DNA from 4 places in the Herminiimonas arsenitoxidans genome. Region 4 is predicted to be linked to each of the others. Evidence: predicted binding sites of a transcription regulator. Region 4 holds the regulator's gene; each other region holds the start of a gene.

Region 1 (4,289 bases), 1.2 Mb from region 4:
CTTGCTTGTTCTGACAATAGAAGTAGAGAGGACGGTAAATGATCTCTGGATCCGGAAACAGGATATTTGATAGGGTCCGAGGCAACTAATGGAATGTTATCTTTGCTGATAACTACGATTTCGGTACTTGAATCCTGGGCAACGGCTGCGTTGATTTGTTGGTAGATGTCCCATATTTCTTCGCGTCCAATCGCACCGCGCGCTGAGGTTGCTAGGGTGCTAGAAATTTGCTGTACCCGCGTCATGGATTCAGCTCCTATATAAGACGCGAGCAAATAATAGGTCACCATAAAGATGCCAAACGCGGACGCCACACTCACAACGCATAGCGCGAGCGGAACCTTAATTAAATAAGAAAATTGATCCAGTCGCATGGCTATACTCGTTTTAGTTGCAGCTTGCTAGCGACCTACGCGCTTCATCATGGCGGCAATGCCATCGAACATCGCAGGTCGACCTGAAATAAATTTGTCCAATCGAAGCTCCGCCAGGAGCTGCCTGCCTGCCTCAGTTTGATTCATTTCTATCAACGCGCCACGCAAACTTGTCAGTACGACAGGGTCGATATTTTTGGTACATACGAACGGTGGAAAGCCAAACATCTCAGATTTTTTGAGAATGCGCGTGTTGATTGTGGCCTCAGGTGTGAGTTCATTTACGCTATCCCACACGTACCCGTCTACGGCGCCGGCATCAGCTAATCCAGATGACACTGCGGTAATTACATTTTGATGGCCAAACGCAAAAAATGATTTCCTGAAGAATGTGCTGTCACGTTGCCCAAGATCATTCAAGCAATCCTGTGCATATAAAAATCCGGAGTTAGACAAGGGGTCGGAATATGCGAAGACCTTACTTTTCAAGTCTGCAAATTTTTTGATTCCCTTAGAAGTAGGTCCGGTAATTATGTAGGCATGATAGGTCGGTGTTCCCTCATAAACGGGTACTGCGATCAGTTGCATCTGTGCCCGGTAACGAACGAATGGGTAACCACAGAGCCATGCCGCTGCAAGGCGTCCATTAAGTAATTGCTCCACGATATCGGCGTAGCTGCGTCGCTGCACAAATACTACTGGTCTTCCCAACACGCTTTCTAAGTGATCACGAAAACGCGCCAAAAATCCAGAGCGTTCATCTAGGAATACTGGAGTTAACCCAATTCTTATAGGCTGAGCTGCGTTAACTGGAGTAACTAAACTAACAGTAACGAGCCCAGCTATTCCTGTAAGCACGCGTCGACGTTGCAACCGAAGGGTATAGGCACTCACGTTACGAAATCCAGACACAAGCAACTTGGGAAACATACTATAGCCTATGAATTTCGTCGCGCGATTATTATCGGGAGAGAAAACTATCTCCATGAATAGCCTTTGGCTACAGTCGTGTTACCAAATAGGAACGCGACGTAACCATATCGTAACGCCGCAAATTTTCATGCACCGCACCAAACAAATTAAATCAAACACTTAGCTCGTTAAGTCAGTTGGCATGGTGCTTGCGAATACATGTCCACATTATAAAAACGGAGACATGATTCATGGAACATCAAACTAGTCGGCGCAATTTCTTGAAAATTGCAGGATCGTCAGCAGCGGTTGCTGGTGCGGGGCTCGTGAGTGGAAATGCAAACGCGGCTCCTGCTAAACTAAACGTCGGTGCGACAACCTTGCCTTATCCAACTGCAGTTGTCGCTAAAGCAAAGGGACTGAAGGTAGATGCTCCAGTCAGTTTTAATTATCCAGATGCATCGTCACCTTGCGTAGCTATCAAAATGGGCCAGCCAACACCTGGTGGCGTGGGCCCAAATAACGACATTGTTGCGCATAGCATTTTATGTACTCATATGGGATGCCCTGTCTCTTATGACACTAGCGCTAAGACATTCAAGTGTCCATGTCATTTCTCAATCTTCGATCCTGATAACCATGGACAGATGGTGTGTGGGCAAGCAACCGAAAATCTTCCTCAAATTCAACTTAGCTACAACGCTGCGAATGACACCGTCACCGCAATTGGCGTGACCGGCCTGATTTATGGCCGTCAATCCAACATTCTGTGAAATAGGGAGATCATTATCATGAGTAAAAATCGAGACCGCGTGGCTTTACCTCCCGTCAACGCGCAGAAGACAAATATGACCTGTCATTTCTGCATTGTCGGTTGTGGATACCATGTCTATAAGTGGGATGAAAACAAAGAAGGTGGCCGTGCCGCAAACCAAAATGCACTTGGCTTAGATTTCACAAAACAGTTACCGCCTTTTGCGACCACGCTAACACCGGCGATGACCAATGTCATTACAGCGAAAAATGGCAAGCGCTCCAATATCATGATCATTCCTGATAAAGAGTGCGTAGTGAATCAAGGACTAAGCTCTACCCGAGGCGGAAAAATGGCTGGATATATGTATGCAGCCGATGGCATCACCGCGGACCGGTTGATGTACCCGCGTTTTTATGCTGGTGATCAATGGCTTGACACGTCGTGGGACCATGCAATGGCCATCTACGCGGGACTTACCAAGAAGATTCTTGATCAGGGAAATGTACGCGACATCATGTTTGCGACATTCGATCATGGTGGTGCAGGTGGTGGCTTTGAAAACACTTGGGGTTCAGGCAAGTTGATGTTTAGTGCTATTCAGACTCCAACTGTCCGCATCCATAATCGACCCGCCTACAATTCCGAGTGCCATGCAACGCGTGAAATGGGCATTGGCGAATTGAATAACAGCTATGAAGACGCGCAAGTAGCCGACGTTATTTGGTCGATCGGAAACAACCCCTACGAAACGCAAACCAACTATTTCCTGAATCATTGGCTGCCGAATCTGAACGGCTCTACAGAAGAGAAAAAGAAACAATGGTTTGCAGGAGAGCCTGTTGGTCCTGGACGTATGATTTTTGTCGATCCTCGACGGACTACTTCGATCGCGATTGCCGAGCAAACTGCAAAAGATCGAGTACTGCATCTCGATATCAATCCCGGAACCGATGTCGCACTTTTCAATGGCCTTCTGACCTACGTTGTTCAGCAGGGTTGGGTCGCCAAGGAATTTATTGCGCAACATACTGTTGGCTTTGAAGATGCAGTCAAGACTAACCAGATGAGCCTGGCTGATTGCAGCCGCATTACCGGCGTATCAGAAGACAAATTACGTCAAGCTGCCGAGTGGTCATACAAACCGAAAGCGCCAGGGAAAATGCCACGCACTATGCACGCATACGAAAAAGGCATTATCTGGGGCAATGATAATTACAACATTCAATCATCACTATTGGATTTGGTGATTGCTACTCAGAATGTCGGTCGTCGTGGCACCGGTTGTGTGCGCATGGGTGGACATCAAGAAGGATATGTACGCCCTCCACATCCAACAGGAGAAAAAATATACGTTGATCAAGAAATCATCCAAGGTAAAGGACGGATGATGACCTGGTGGGGCTGCAACAACTTCCAGACAAGCAACAATGCCCAAGCTTTGCGTGAAGTGAGCCTGCGTCGAAGTCAGATCGTCAAGGACGCAATGAGTAAAGCTCGCGGTGCCTCTGCAGCGGAGATGGTTGACATCATCTACGACGCGACTAGCAAAGGCGGTCTGTTTGTAACCAGTATCAATCTTTATCCTACCAAGTTATCTGAAGCTGCTCACCTCATGTTGCCGGCAGCGCATCCAGGCGAAATGAATCTCACATCGATGAATGGCGAACGTCGCATGCGTCTGTCAGAAAAATTCATGGATGCGCCGGGTGATGCGTTACCGGATTGCCTGATTGCTGCAAAGGCCGCTAATACGCTCAAGGCGATGTACGAAGCCGAAGGCAAACCTGACATGGCCAAGCGTTTTTCTGGCTTCGATTGGAAAACTGAAGAAGATGCATTTAATGATGGTTTCCGTCGTGCCGGCCAACCCGGAGCTGGCCCTATAGACAGTCAAGGTGGCGATACCGGTGTACTTGCAACATATGCATTGTTGCGAGCGGCGGGGACCAATGGCGTACAACTACCAATCAAACGAGTTGAAAATGGCAAGATGATCGGCACAGCCATTCATTACGACGACAATAAGTTTGATACCAAGGATGGCAAAGCCCATTTCAAACCAGCTCCCTGGAATGGCTTACCCAAGCCGGTGGAAGCACAAAAAGCTAAGCACAAATTCTGGCTTAACAATGGGCGGGCCAATGAAGTATGGCAATCTGCCTACCATGATCAGTACAACGACTTCGTTAAAAGTCGATACCCGCTTGCCTATATCGAGCTAAATCCTGGTGATGCTCAATCCCTAG
Region 2 (4,289 bases), 2.3 Mb from region 4:
ATATAGCCAGCGTATGACCAGACGTTCTAATGCGATACCGACTGCGCCGGCTACGATGAAGGCGGCGGGCAGGGCGACCAGCAGATAGGCGTCGATGGCTTCAGGAAAATATTTGCGAAAGACGAGTTGGCAAACGTAAGTGGTGTACGCACCTATCATCAGCAATTCGCCGTGCGCCATATTGATGATGCCCATCAGGCCGAAGGTGATTGCGAGTCCCAGCGCAGCCAGCAACAAGACGCTGCCTAGCGAAACGCCGTAAAACAGTTTGCCGACGAATTCGGTAATGGTCAGATGACGATTCAATGCAGAGAGTGTGCGCGTTGCTTCACTGCGTACAGCTTCATCAGGTTCGACGTAACTGCCGTCGGGATTCTTCACCAGCATTTGTTCCAGCAGTGGCTTCAGGCTGGCATTGGTCGTGCTGGCGAGCGTCTTGACTGCTGCCTGGCGCGTAGCGGCATCAGGCGCATGCAGATTGGCAGTAGCGACGACTTGTTGCAGCAGTTCCTTGATGGCTGGATCGCTTTCTTTTTCCAGCGCTTTATTGATCAGCGGAATTTGCTCGGGATCGGCTGTTTTCAGCAAGTCGGTAGCGGCAGTCAGACGCGCCTTTCTATCCTGAGAAAACAATTGCAGACCAGAGAGTGCGCTCTCGACCACACCACGCAGACGATTGTTGACGGTGATGCCTTCTGCATCATCCGGTGCAGGGCCGGTTTTGTCGGTAGCGGGATTGAAGGCTTCGGTATCTTCAATGATATATACGTCGCCAGCAGGCGTTGCGTACAGCGCGTCGTTGTTGATCGCGTTCAGTATCTTGCGCGCATCTTCATTTGCGAGTGCGGCGATTTGCGTGACCGCAGCGATACGCGCGTCAGGATCATCACCTGCCAGCGGCTTGAGCAAGGCTGGATCGATGGCTGCATACGCGCTGATCGCTTGCATGCATAACCAGGCACTGAGCAAGCCGGTAGCGAGAATTCTGGAGAACAGTCTCATGGTTTTTTCATGGTGTAGCAAGACGGAATGTCCTGGCCGCGGATCGTGAGATCAGTGCGGAATGCGTCAGGTATGAGATGTATTGCACCGGATGGATAACAATCATCCGGCGCAATACCTACTTGCTAGACACGGTTGCTCTGCAACCGTTGGCGTCGATTACAACTTTTGCTTGGACTCGTTACCTGGAATGTATGGGCTCCAAGGTTGCGCACGGATGGTGGTTTTGGTTTTATTCACTACGTTGAACTGACCATCAGCCTTGATCTCGCCGATCATCACTGGTTTGTGCAAGTGGTGATTGGTTTTGTCCATTTCCAGTGTGTAGCCGGATGGTGCCTTGAAGGTTTGGCCAGCCATTGCTGCGATCACTTTGTCGGTATCGGTGGACTTGGCTTTTTCTACTGCTTGCTTCCACATATAGAGGCCGACGTAGGTTGCTTCCATCGGATCGTTGGTCACTACCGTGTTTGCGTTAGGCAGTTTTTTCGCTACTGCATAGGCTTTCCATTTTTTGATGAAGGCTGCATTGACTGGATTCTTCACCGATTCAAAGTAGTTCCATGCTGCCAGATGGCCGACCAGTGGTTTGGTATCGACGCCGCGCAATTCTTCTTCACCGACCGAGAATGCAACGACAGGAACGTCGGTCGCTTTCAAGCCTGCATTACCCAATTCCTTGTAGAAAGGCACGTTGGAGTCGCCATTGATGGTGGAGATGACCGCTGTCTTGCCGCCTGCTGCGAACTTCTTGATGTTGGCGACGATGGTTTGGTAATCGGAGTGGCCGAACGGTGTGTAGACCTCATCGATATCGGCATCCTTCACACCTTTGCTATGCAGGAAGGAACGTAGAATCTTGTTGGTAGTGCGTGGGTAGACATAGTCAGTACCGAGCAGGACGAAGCGCTTGGCGCCGCCGCCTTCTTTCGACATCAGGTATTCGGTAGCGGGGATGGCTTGCTGATTAGGTGCTGCGCCGGTGTAGAAGACGTTTTTCTCGAGTTCTTCACCTTCGTATTGAACTGGGTAGAACAGCAGGCTGTTGAGTTCCTTGAAGACTGGCAGTACAGATTTGCGTGAAACCGAAGTCCAGCAACCGAAGACGACGGATACCTTGTCTTGCGAGATCAACTGTCGTGCTTTTTCCGCGAACAAAGGCCAGTTGGATGCTGGATCAACGATGACAGCTTCCAGCTTCTTGCCCATGACGCCGCCATTGGCATTGATTTCATCGATCGTCATCAGCGCCACGTCTTTCAACGAGGTTTCGGAGATGGCCATGGTGCCGGAGAGCGAATGCAGGATGCCGACCTTGATAGTGTCAGCGGCAAAAGCGGTGGGAAGCCAGGAAGAAGCTGCTAGTGTGAACGCGCCAAGTGCTGTTGCTTTTAGGATAGTGCGACGTGACATGAAGTGCTCCTACAGTGAAAGGAAGAATCAATGAGAGTAACGAACCGCCTTGTTGCTTTAGCAGAATGCATGCCAATTGCCGGGAGCAGCAAAGATGCCGGTTAGCCCTGATTTACAAGATTTGGAGCAAGCGACATGCATTGCACGCACCGTTTAGGTGATGATCAATGTGGCAATGGTGCGGGTAAAATAAATGCGCCCTTAAATGGGGCGCATATTTGGGCGTACGTATGCAGGGGTGCTTTTTAGAGAGGGAAATTGATGTGCGTTAACTTTTTGTGAAATTTTGGACAAGAATTTGCACCGTTGCAGATAGACACAGCAACCGCATAATCAATGCCAGCAACGCATCAGGCGTCAAAGTGGTGCGTGTAATAAAGCCTTATCTATCTGCCATATCGATGCTGGATCACGTATTCTGCGTGCCCCATTCGGCAATGAAGGTATCGCGGAAGTCATATATCCATTCCAATCGTTGTTCACCCAATTTGCGACCGGCATCGGTTTGCATGCTGGCAGGAAGTTTGGCCAGCTTGACTTCGATGTGATCCAGCGCATAACGCCTGTCATCCAGTTCGCGTCGAGATCCAATCGGATCATCAGAATGCGCAAGCTCGCTACCCATGCGACCAGCGATGTAAAACAGTCGCGCCAATCCAACTGCACCCAAGGCATCGAGCCTGTCGGCATCCTGCACGATGCGCGCTTCTATCGTGAGTGGTGTGATGTTGGCAGAAAAACTGTGCGCTTCAATGGCGTGCGCAAGAGGTGCCAATTTATCCGATGGGAAATTCATCGCCTCCAATTGACGGCAGGCGAGTTGCGCGGCTTGTCGTGATGCCAGATGGCGATCAGGATCATTCTTGGCCAGATTAACTAAATCATGCAGATAGCACGCCGCTTGTACGACGAGCGCATCTGCTTCCGGATGGTCGGTCAGCAGCGTTTGTGCGGTTTGCCAGACTCTGTGCAAATGATTGATGTCATGCGCGCCGTCGTTCCCGGCGGCTTCTGTGGCTAGCGTAATAAAACGCTGCTGCCATGTATGGGATGCGAGATTCATATTGTGTAGTTGTCGTGATGGCTGAGTGCGGATACGAGAGGCTTCTTTTGTATCGACTCTGAAAGCTGATGGCTAAGCATGATACCAGCAGCATCACACTGTATTGGAGAGTATTGGCCAGCTTGCGATACGCAAGTGTTAGCGGCATTTACTTGCGGAGAAATTGACTGTTGAGTGCAAGACTGAATTGGAAACGAACTAAAAAATCAGACGGCGGGTGCCGTCTGATTTGGTCCAAGTACTTTAGCGTTCTTTTCGCTCTTCTTGTTTAGCAGGATGCGGGCGTTCTTGCGCATGCTGTTGAGTCTGTGGATGGGGCTGTTGAGCTTGTGGATGTGGTGCCTGCATATGCTGCGGCTGCGGTTGTGGACGTGATTGTTCTGGACGTGGTTGTTGCTGTGCAGAGTGTTGCTGCACTTGTGGATGAAATTGTTGCTGCTGTTGCTGTTGCTGTTGCATTTGCGGTCTGACCTGCGGTTCAGGGTTAGAGCGCACAGCTCTGTTTTCTCTCTCCATATGTTGCTGTTGGTGCATCTCGTTTTGTTGACCACCAGTCGAACGCAGCGTATTTGGCGAAGGCGCCGTATGCACAGGATTTTGCTGTCTGTTCTCTGTACTCAAGGTATGTTGCTGTCCGTTTGAATGCTGGAACCCAGTGGAATTCAGGCGTTGTCCGGTTTCGGACTGAGGACGTTCAACGCCGCGATTATTGGCATGCGGTGGCACATCTCGCGTTTGTGCTGAATGTAGCGTGTTTGTATTGTGCTGCGGGCCAGGTCCAGTCTGTGCTGGACGTGCACCTTGATGTGTA
Region 3 (4,289 bases), 1.0 Mb from region 4:
CTTGCACAATGCGAACGCTTTCTTCAGCGCCCGATGCTACCGGGTTGTAAAAACCGATGCGTTCAATGAAGCGACCATCGCGGCGATTGCGCGAATCTGTAGCAACAATGTTAAAGAAAGGGCGCTTTTTTGCACCACCACGAGCTAAACGAATAACGACCATAATATTTCCAAAAAGTGTCTGAACACGGAAAAAGCCGCAAATTATAGCCCAAGTAGCGCCGCACCTGCAACCTCATTCACCAGCTTTGGCAACAGCAATGCGACAAATCACGCAAGATTGTCGTTTTCAGGGCGAATACAGGTAATTGCAACGATGGCGGAGTCTGCCCTTACAATACTCAGCGCATGACAAAAAGCCCGTCCGCAGCCAATAAAAGCCTCTTTTTACCTACCAATAGACGCAATATGCCCACTCAACACAAGAATAAAACCCTCAGCACTTTCCTTGCGGCAATATTTGGCGGACTAGGACTCCATCGCTTTTATCTTTATGGCAAGAAAGACATTTGGGCCTGGGTACATCTATTGGGATTACCACTATCCATTTTTGCCGGTTTTATCGGCGCTTTGGTCATCGGCCTGACACCGGATGAGAAATGGGACGCACAACACAATATGCATTCCGGTCGCGCATCCAATTCAGGCTGGATCAACATTCTGCTAGTCGTCGTCACTTTTGCCCTGGGCTCAACCGCATTGATCGCCACCATCGCCCGTGGATTCGATCTATATCTGACTGGTGGCGCACTCGGTTAACACCGCTACACCCCGTCCCTCGCACCGCCGCCCCACGGCAGTGCAAGAGTCTCACCACGATGTGCAGCACTAGTGCGCACTCACCTCCGTATGCATTCAGTTAACTGAGTCACCTGCCCGTTCTGGGCTCCCTCACTTGAATTTCCTCATGGCACACATAGTGCTTTTATGAAACCTGCGCGTGGCATCGCCACGCTGCTTAATAATTCAAGTCATCAGGGGAGTTTCATGACTATGCGTTCTGCATCCGCTACGCTGGCGTTAGCCGTTCTGGTTTCCGGCTTGCTCTTCAATACTGCTTCGGCACAATCTTCGCCATCGGAAGCAAGTTCTCCCGCCGCCACAAGCGAAAGCCCTCCCCAAGAAGCACAACAAGCAGCGCCGCTCACGATGCCGATGATAGTCGAACCTGCTTCGACTACTGCGCCAGAACCGACTGCAGCAGAACCACTCAGCAAACCCACTCTGGTCGATGCCTCCAAAATCAGCGCCGGCGACACCGCATGGGTCTTGGCTGCGACTGCACTGGTCTTGCTAATGACGATACCCGGCCTAGCCTTGTTTTACGCCGGCATGGTGCGCAAGAAAAATGTATTGGCGACGATGGCGCACAGCTTTGTCATCACTTGCCTGATCACCGTCATCTGGGTCGTCATCGGTTACAGCCTGGCATTCACGCCCGGCTCGCCTTATATCGGTGGACTGGATCGTGTGCTGTTGCACGGCATGGAGTTCATGAAGGAAGCTGGCAAGGTCACTGTCAGTGAAATCGCACCGACCATTCCGGAAAGCGTCTTCATCATGTTTCAGATGACGTTCGCCATCATTACGCCGGCGCTGATTACCGGCGCCTTTGCCGAACGCATGAAGTTCTCTGCCTTGCTGATGTTCATCACATTGTGGTCGATTTTTGTCTACGCACCAGTCGCGCACTGGGTATGGGAACCGGGCGGCTGGCTGGCTGCACGCGGCATACTTGATTTTGCTGGCGGCACCGTGGTGCATATCAATGCGGGTGTCTCCGGCCTGGTTGCCGCCGTCATCATCGGCCCGCGCCTGGGCTTTGGTAAAGAACCGATGCCGCCACACAATCTTGTCCTGACCGTGATCGGCGCCTGCATGCTGTGGGTAGGCTGGTTCGGCTTTAACGCCGGCTCCGCAGTTGCCGCAGATGGACGTGCCGGTATGGCTATGTTGGTCACGCAAATCGCGACCGCTGTCGGTGCACTGTCGTGGATGTTTATCGAATGGATACGACGCGGCAAGCCATCAGTACTTGGCCTGGTGTCGGGCGCAGTATCGGGCCTGGTCGCCATCACACCGGCATCTGGCTTTGTCGACGTTACCGGCGCACTGGTCATAGGTGCAGCCGCTGGCCTCGCCTGCTACTGGGGTGCGACCACGCTCAAATCAAAACTCGGTTACGACGACTCACTCGATGTATTCGGCGTACATGCCATCGGTGGCATAGTCGGCGCACTGCTGACCGGCGTATTCGCAGTACAAAGCATAGGCGGTGCACAAAGCAGCTTTGGCAATCAGGCATTCGGCGTCATCGTGACCGTGGTTTTCTCGGCCGTTATGACCGCACTTATTCTCGGCATCGTCAGCGCACTGGTAGGCTTACGCGTCACGCCGGAAGCTGAAATAGAAGGACTGGATCTGGAACAACATGGTGAGCACGTGCTATGACGGATGAACATCACTCACGTGCCGAACTGGAAACGCATGCCTTTGCCCTGATGGGCAGATTGCATGTGAATCTGCGGCGACAAAGCGGCCGGGTTATCGATATCGAATACATGCGTATCGATCCGGCTTATTGTCGCTATCTGTTGAAAATGGCGTCTCTTTCAACTAGCGAAGACGTACAAGACATAGGACAGAAGTTGCAGGAGGTATTCTTCGGCGAAGAAGGCTTGTTTGTACGCACGGAACCGAGACAACCACTGCTGACACGCTTGGCGGAACCAGCACCGCCAACATCAACTCCGACGGCCACATCAACGGCACCAGCCGCGACTCCAGAAATCAGCGACCCAGTCGATCGCGGCTATATCGGGCGCTTACGTTAACTCCTCGCAAACAAGACTGTGCCGCAAATCAGAACTGCGTCTCGTCCAGTGCCAACACACCGCTGCTGCCGGCAATAATCGCGCTACGATAACCGGCAGCCTGCGACAAAAAGTAATCCGCAAAGAAGCGCGCCGTCGCCAACTTCGCCTGATAAAACTTCGCATCACCCTCGCCCGCATCCAGCTTAGCTTGGGCAATCAATGCAGCACGCGCCATCTGCCAACCGCCAAGCACTATGCCTGCCAGTTTCAGATACGGCACGCTACCGGCAAACACTCCCTTGATATCGGATTGAATATTCGCTACGACATAGGCAACCACATCTTCCAGCGCAGTAGACGCCGCAGCGAGATGCGTATGTATCGCAGCCAAATCTTTGGATGAAGCTGCTGCCAGTTCAGCTTCCGTTTCGCGTACGCGCGCGATAATGTTGCGTGCGACTGCACCGCCATCGCGCACTGTTTTACGTCCGACCAAATCGTTGGCTTGTATCGCCGTCGTGCCTTCATATATCGTCAGGATGCGTGCATCGCGATAGTATTGCGCCGCGCCGGTTTCTTCGATGAAGCCCATGCCACCATGTATCTGCAAACCGGTAGATGCCACATCTATCGACATCTCGGTCGACCAGCCCTTGATGATAGGCACCAGGAATTCATAGAAAGCCTGATTGGCGTTCCGTACTTTTTCATCCGTGTGATGATGCGCGACATCAAAAGCAGCAGCACCAACATAAGCCAGCGCACGTGCCGCCTCTATCTGCGCACGCATAGACATCAACATGCGGCGCACATCCGGTTGATGAATAATCGACACTGCCGTTGGCGAACCTTCCAGATCTTTCGATTGCACACGATCTTTCGCATACGCGACAGCTTTTTGATATGCGCGTTCGGCCACACTGATGCCTTGTATGCCGACTGCAAAACGTGCAGCGTTCATCATGATAAACATGGTTTCCAGCCCGCGATTCTCTTGGCCTAGCAGCGTGCCGATAGCACCACCGTGATCACCGAATTGCAGTACCGCAGTCGGACTCGCCTTGATGCCCAGCTTATGTTCTATCGATACACAAAACGCATCGTTACGTTCGCCCAAAGAACCATCGACATTGACCAGAAATTTCGGAACCAGGAATAAGGAAATACCCTTCACGCCTTCCGGCGCATCCGGCGTGCGCGCCAACACGAGGTGGATGATGTTCTCCGCCATATCGTGCTCACCATAGGTGATGAATATCTTGGTGCCGGAAATTTTGTAAGTGCCGTCGCCTTGCGGTATCGCACGTGACCGCACCATCGCCAGATCGGAGCCGGCTTGCGGCTCGGTCAGGTTCATGGTGCCAGTCCATTTACCAGCGATGAAGTTAGGAAGAAATTTTTCTTTCTGTGCGTCCGAACCGGCTGTCATCAGCGCTTCGATCGCGCCGTCGGTCAGTAGAGGACACAAGGCAA
Region 4 (4,289 bases):
CGGCTTGTCTTATCTGCCGCAGGAAGCATCGGTATTCCGCAAGTTGAGCGTCGAAGACAATATACGCGCAGTACTCGAATTGCAACGCCCCAATGGCAAAGCATTAAACAGCTCGCAAATTGAAGAGCGCCTCGACACACTGCTGGCTGATCTGCAAATTGAAAAGCTGCGCGAAAATCAGGCACTGTCCTTATCAGGTGGCGAACGCCGTCGCGTTGAAATCGCACGTGCACTGGCAACCAATCCACGCTTCGTGCTACTCGACGAACCGTTTGCCGGCGTCGATCCGATCGCCGTGATTGAAATTCAACGTATCGTGCGCTTCCTGAAGGAACGTGGCATCGGCGTACTCATCACTGATCACAATGTGCGCGAAACATTGGGTATCTGTGATCGCGCTTACATCATTAACCAGGGCGCAGTATTGGCCAGTGGACGACCTGACGACATCATTGCCAACGAATCGGTGCGTCGCGTCTACCTGGGCGAACACTTCCGCATGTAAGCGCGGAAGAGAAAAAAGTCTATGAAGCAATCCCTGCAATTACGAGTCTCGCAACATCTGGCCTTAACGCCACAACTACAACAATCGATACGCTTGTTGCAGTTGTCGACTCTTGAATTGCATCAGGAACTGGAACAGATCCTGGCCGACAATCCGATGCTGGAGCGTACCGATGATCCGCTCGATCATGCGATACGCTTGCTGGCTGACGGTGCCATCGGTGCAAACGGCACCACACCGGAAGGCGCCAGCGTCGAAGCCAACGCCCAAACGCCCGAGAGTGAAACAACATTCGACGCACCCGATTTACCAGAAGCTTCCAGCGCTGAAAGCGAATGGAGCTTTGACGATGTCGCACGCACATCGAAGGCACCGGAAGATGACGACGCCCGTCCGCAACTGGAAGCGCACGAGACCACACTGCGCGAACACTTGCTGGAACAGATGCGCGTCACCGTACGCGAACGACGCGACCGCGCCTTGCTTGAACTCATCATCGATGCACTGAACGACAACGGCTATCTGGAAGAAGAGCTGGAAGAAATTCACGCACGCCTGCCAGAAGAACTAGAGATCGAACTGGAAGAATTGCAGATCGCCTTGAATCTGCTGCAAAGCTTCGATCCAGCCGGCGTCGGTGCGCGCAATGCTTCTGAATGTCTTGCATTGCAAATCAAGCGCTTCCCGAAAGTGGCGATGGTGACGCGCCGCATGGCACTCGCCATTGTGGAAAATCATCTCCCCCTATTTGCGCAACGCGACTTCAACAAGCTGCGCAAGGCACTCGATTGCGACGATGAAGATCTGCGCGAAGCACAAGTCATCATCAAGCAATGCAATCCGCACCCAGGTTCGATCTTCGCCACCGATACATCGGATTATGTGGTGCCGGACGTCATCGTCAAACGCACGCGCAATGGCTGGCAAGTCATGCTCAATCACGACGTCATGCCGCGCCTGCGCGTTAATAGCATGTATGCCAACATTTTGAAGCAAAGCAAGGGCGAAGGATCGCTTGGTTCCCAGCTGCAAGAGGCTAAATGGCTAATCAAAAACATGCGCCAGCGCTTCGACACCATCCTTCGTGTCGCACAGGCAATTGTAGAGCGGCAAAAAAACTTTTTTTCACATGGTGCAGTTGCCATGCGACCGCTTGTTTTACGTGAAATAGCTGATACACTGGGTTTACACGAGAGTACTATTTCACGTGTAACCACCCAGAAGTACATGCTCACCCCACACGGGATGTTCGAATTGAAATATTTTTTCGGCAGCCATGTCGCAACAGAAGCTGGTGGCGAAGCGTCATCAACTGCGATACGGGCACTGATCAAACAATTGATAGGAGCCGAAGACCCGAAAATTCCATTCTCTGATAGCAAGATTGCCGACATGCTGGCAGAACAAGGCATGGTGGTAGCAAGACGGACCGTCGCAAAATATCGTGAAGCCTTGAAGATTCCACCGGTCAATCTGCGCAAGTCGTTGTAGATATCGTCCTGAGTAGTTTTTTGTTGTTATACGTTGCTGTGTTCAGCGTAGTCAGATAACAAGACGCGCCCGAACCTCCAGTGATCTGCCATAGGAGCACTGTATGAATCTCACAATCAGTGGACATCACCTCGAATTAACCCCCGCCATCCGCGAATATGTACAAGGTAAATTGGAGCGCATCAAACGTCATTTTGATCACGTTATCGATATCGCAGTCATCCTGACTGTAGACAATCTTCCCGAAAAAGAAAAACGCCAAAAAGCAGAAATAAACTTGCGCGTGAGAGGCAAGGATCTGCATGCGGAAAGCATCGCAGATAATTTATACGCTGCCATCGATACGCTGATCGACAAACTCGATCGCCAAGTGATCAAATATAAAACCAAGCAACAAGACCATCAACACGAAGCGATCAAACGATTGCCGGATGAGTCCGATGTTGTTGCACCCTCAGGTGCATAGATAGACCGAGCAAATCGGTCAGATGAAATGAAGGGCGCAGTTTGCGCCCTTTTTTACGTACATCGTCGACTATTTGATACTTTCTAATATCGGTTTATCTGCGCCTTCCAATATGACTTCAATTTTCAATTGGCTTTTGACAGGGACCTCATTAATTTTCCCAGGTGAAAATTTGATTTTGGCAAACGCATCACGTACTAAATCTTGAGTTTGAGCGGAGAGGACAGAATTTTCTATAGCAACCTGATCAATATCGCCGTACTCATTTATCAGTAATCGCAGTATTGCAACTTGCGACAAGCCATTTGGCAAAAAGAAAGCTAGATCAGGTGAAATATCCAGCAAAACATTAGGCCTCTCAGTTAACTCATTTACTTGAAAATAATACGGCTCAGGCAACGTCACAATAGGTGAGGTAGAAAGCTCTTCGCTCTGTTTCCCCACAATCATTTGAAGTGATTTACTAAACCCGTCCATAGATTTCACGGAATATTCTTCGTTCTCTACAGGCATCGACTTTGCGAGATCTACTGTCGCACTTGTTTGCCCCAAGTCGACAACTACTAGCTGCTGGCGCTTGACCCCGCCATCAACCATTTCCATATCTGTCCACGTTGGCACTCCCGTATCTCGCTGATACGCAGCGCTTTCCTCAGTGATAGATGCACCATTAGCGAGGATAAAACCAGCTCCAAGATGAGCTGTTATCGACAATAGCAATGCCAACAAATGAGGAGACTGGTTTTGCAAAATTTATATGAAAAATTATCTCTAAGTCATACTCAGGATGATGAAATAACACATTCATTCCATCATCCAACTTGCTGCTATTGAGTACTTAATACACGCCACGAAACCCGTCTCGTCCCAGCATTAGGTGGGGGTGGAATAGGTGGAGTCTTACTCTCTCCTCCGGCAAGATCTGTGCTATTTGGATCCGAATTAATCGCCGTCCCTGATGTCCTGATCAAAACTCTAACTGTACCGTCAGACAACACGATCACTACTGGCCTTGTGACAAGACCGGATCCAAGACTTATACCGCTGACGTTGTTTGCGCCGAAGACAGGGCCGCCGGTTAGATAATCCAGTGAATAAAGGAAACTGGCCGCAGTACCGGTTTCCACTCCACATGCATTGGCATTAGACGCCTGTGGCGTGATCGTCGTAAAGAGAAGCGCGCCTAACGCCAACGAGGGATCACCACTAACACGCTCCCCCCCAGTCAAGAAATCAACATACCAACCATTTTTGGTACTCCAATCCATTGGATTATTGCTACTTGTTCGCACTACTTGATTCGGAGTACAAATCGAGGTCGATGTTCCCGCAGGACAAGTCGTGTCAGTAAATGTTTGTTGGACGAAATTATTACCAGCAGTGCGCGGATTATCGTACGTTGTTGCATCCAAATTGTCTTTGATTGCATAGAAGGACTGCGTACGGCTATCACTAACATCCGTCGTACCCAGATAGCGGCCAGTACCAACAAACACTACCGGCTTGCTATTGATAGTAGACTTTACTGGTTGAACTGTAATTGGTTGTGCATTGCCCGCGGCATCAGTCAAGTTCACTAGCAACTGCGCATCGTACCCTGCGGCACCAATATCACCATTAATATCAAACCGCCATAGATTACCGGCAGCGTCCCCGCCATAAGCTGCTCTTGCAGTGTTGTTGGTCATGGACTCAAGCACATGAGCACTAACACGAGCAAGCCCGCTCGGGGATGCCGCGCTTCCCGCGTTCGTAGCAATACTTCTTATGACTGCACCAGTATTGGCGTTAAGTACGTACAAACGCCCCTTGCCAACATCTGCCGTG

What was found. Region 4 encodes sigma-54, which starts transcription at its own class of promoters, with help from an activator protein. Its sites were predicted from a motif close to TGGCANGNAANCTGCTTT; they were not measured.
Region 1: a site for sigma-54 is predicted at 1,485-1,502, ahead of BQ6873_RS07820 (arsenate reductase (azurin) small subunit). Genes of this name have one in related genera too.
Region 2: a site for sigma-54 is predicted at 2,473-2,490, ahead of urtA (urea ABC transporter substrate-binding protein). Genes of this name have one in related genera too.
Region 3: a site for sigma-54 is predicted at 909-926, ahead of amt (ammonium transporter). Genes of this name have one in related genera too.

Annotation. Positions count from the first base shown of each region.
Region 1 is NZ_LT671418.1:1,652,592-1,656,880, forward strand. Features, by position in the region: gene BQ6873_RS07810 (sensor histidine kinase) at 1-374, opposite strand, end outside; gene BQ6873_RS07815 (substrate-binding domain-containing protein) at 402-1,361, opposite strand; gene BQ6873_RS07820 (arsenate reductase (azurin) small subunit) at 1,538-2,059, shown strand; gene BQ6873_RS07825 (arsenate reductase (azurin) large subunit) at 2,078-4,289, shown strand, end outside.
Region 2 is NZ_LT671418.1:550,324-554,612, forward strand. Features, by position in the region: gene urtB (urea ABC transporter permease subunit UrtB) at 1-1,002, opposite strand, end outside; gene urtA (urea ABC transporter substrate-binding protein) at 1,162-2,415, opposite strand; gene BQ6873_RS02620 (HD domain-containing protein) at 2,825-3,478, opposite strand; gene BQ6873_RS02625 (DUF3300 domain-containing protein) at 3,722-4,289, opposite strand, start outside.
Region 3 is NZ_LT671418.1:1,813,890-1,818,178, forward strand. Features, by position in the region: gene rpsP (30S ribosomal protein S16) at 1-163, opposite strand, end outside; gene BQ6873_RS08580 (TM2 domain-containing protein) at 409-759, shown strand; gene amt (ammonium transporter) at 994-2,451, shown strand; gene BQ6873_RS08590 (hypothetical protein) at 2,448-2,834, shown strand; gene BQ6873_RS08595 (acyl-CoA dehydrogenase) at 2,863-4,289, opposite strand, start outside.
Region 4 is NZ_LT671418.1:2,827,855-2,832,143, reverse strand. Features, by position in the region: gene lptB (LPS export ABC transporter ATP-binding protein) at 1-505, shown strand, start outside; gene BQ6873_RS13390 (RNA polymerase factor sigma-54) at 527-1,996, shown strand; gene hpf (ribosome hibernation-promoting factor, HPF/YfiA family) at 2,100-2,462, shown strand; gene BQ6873_RS13380 (energy transducer TonB) at 2,532-3,191, opposite strand; gene BQ6873_RS13375 (pilus assembly protein) at 3,290-4,289, opposite strand, start outside.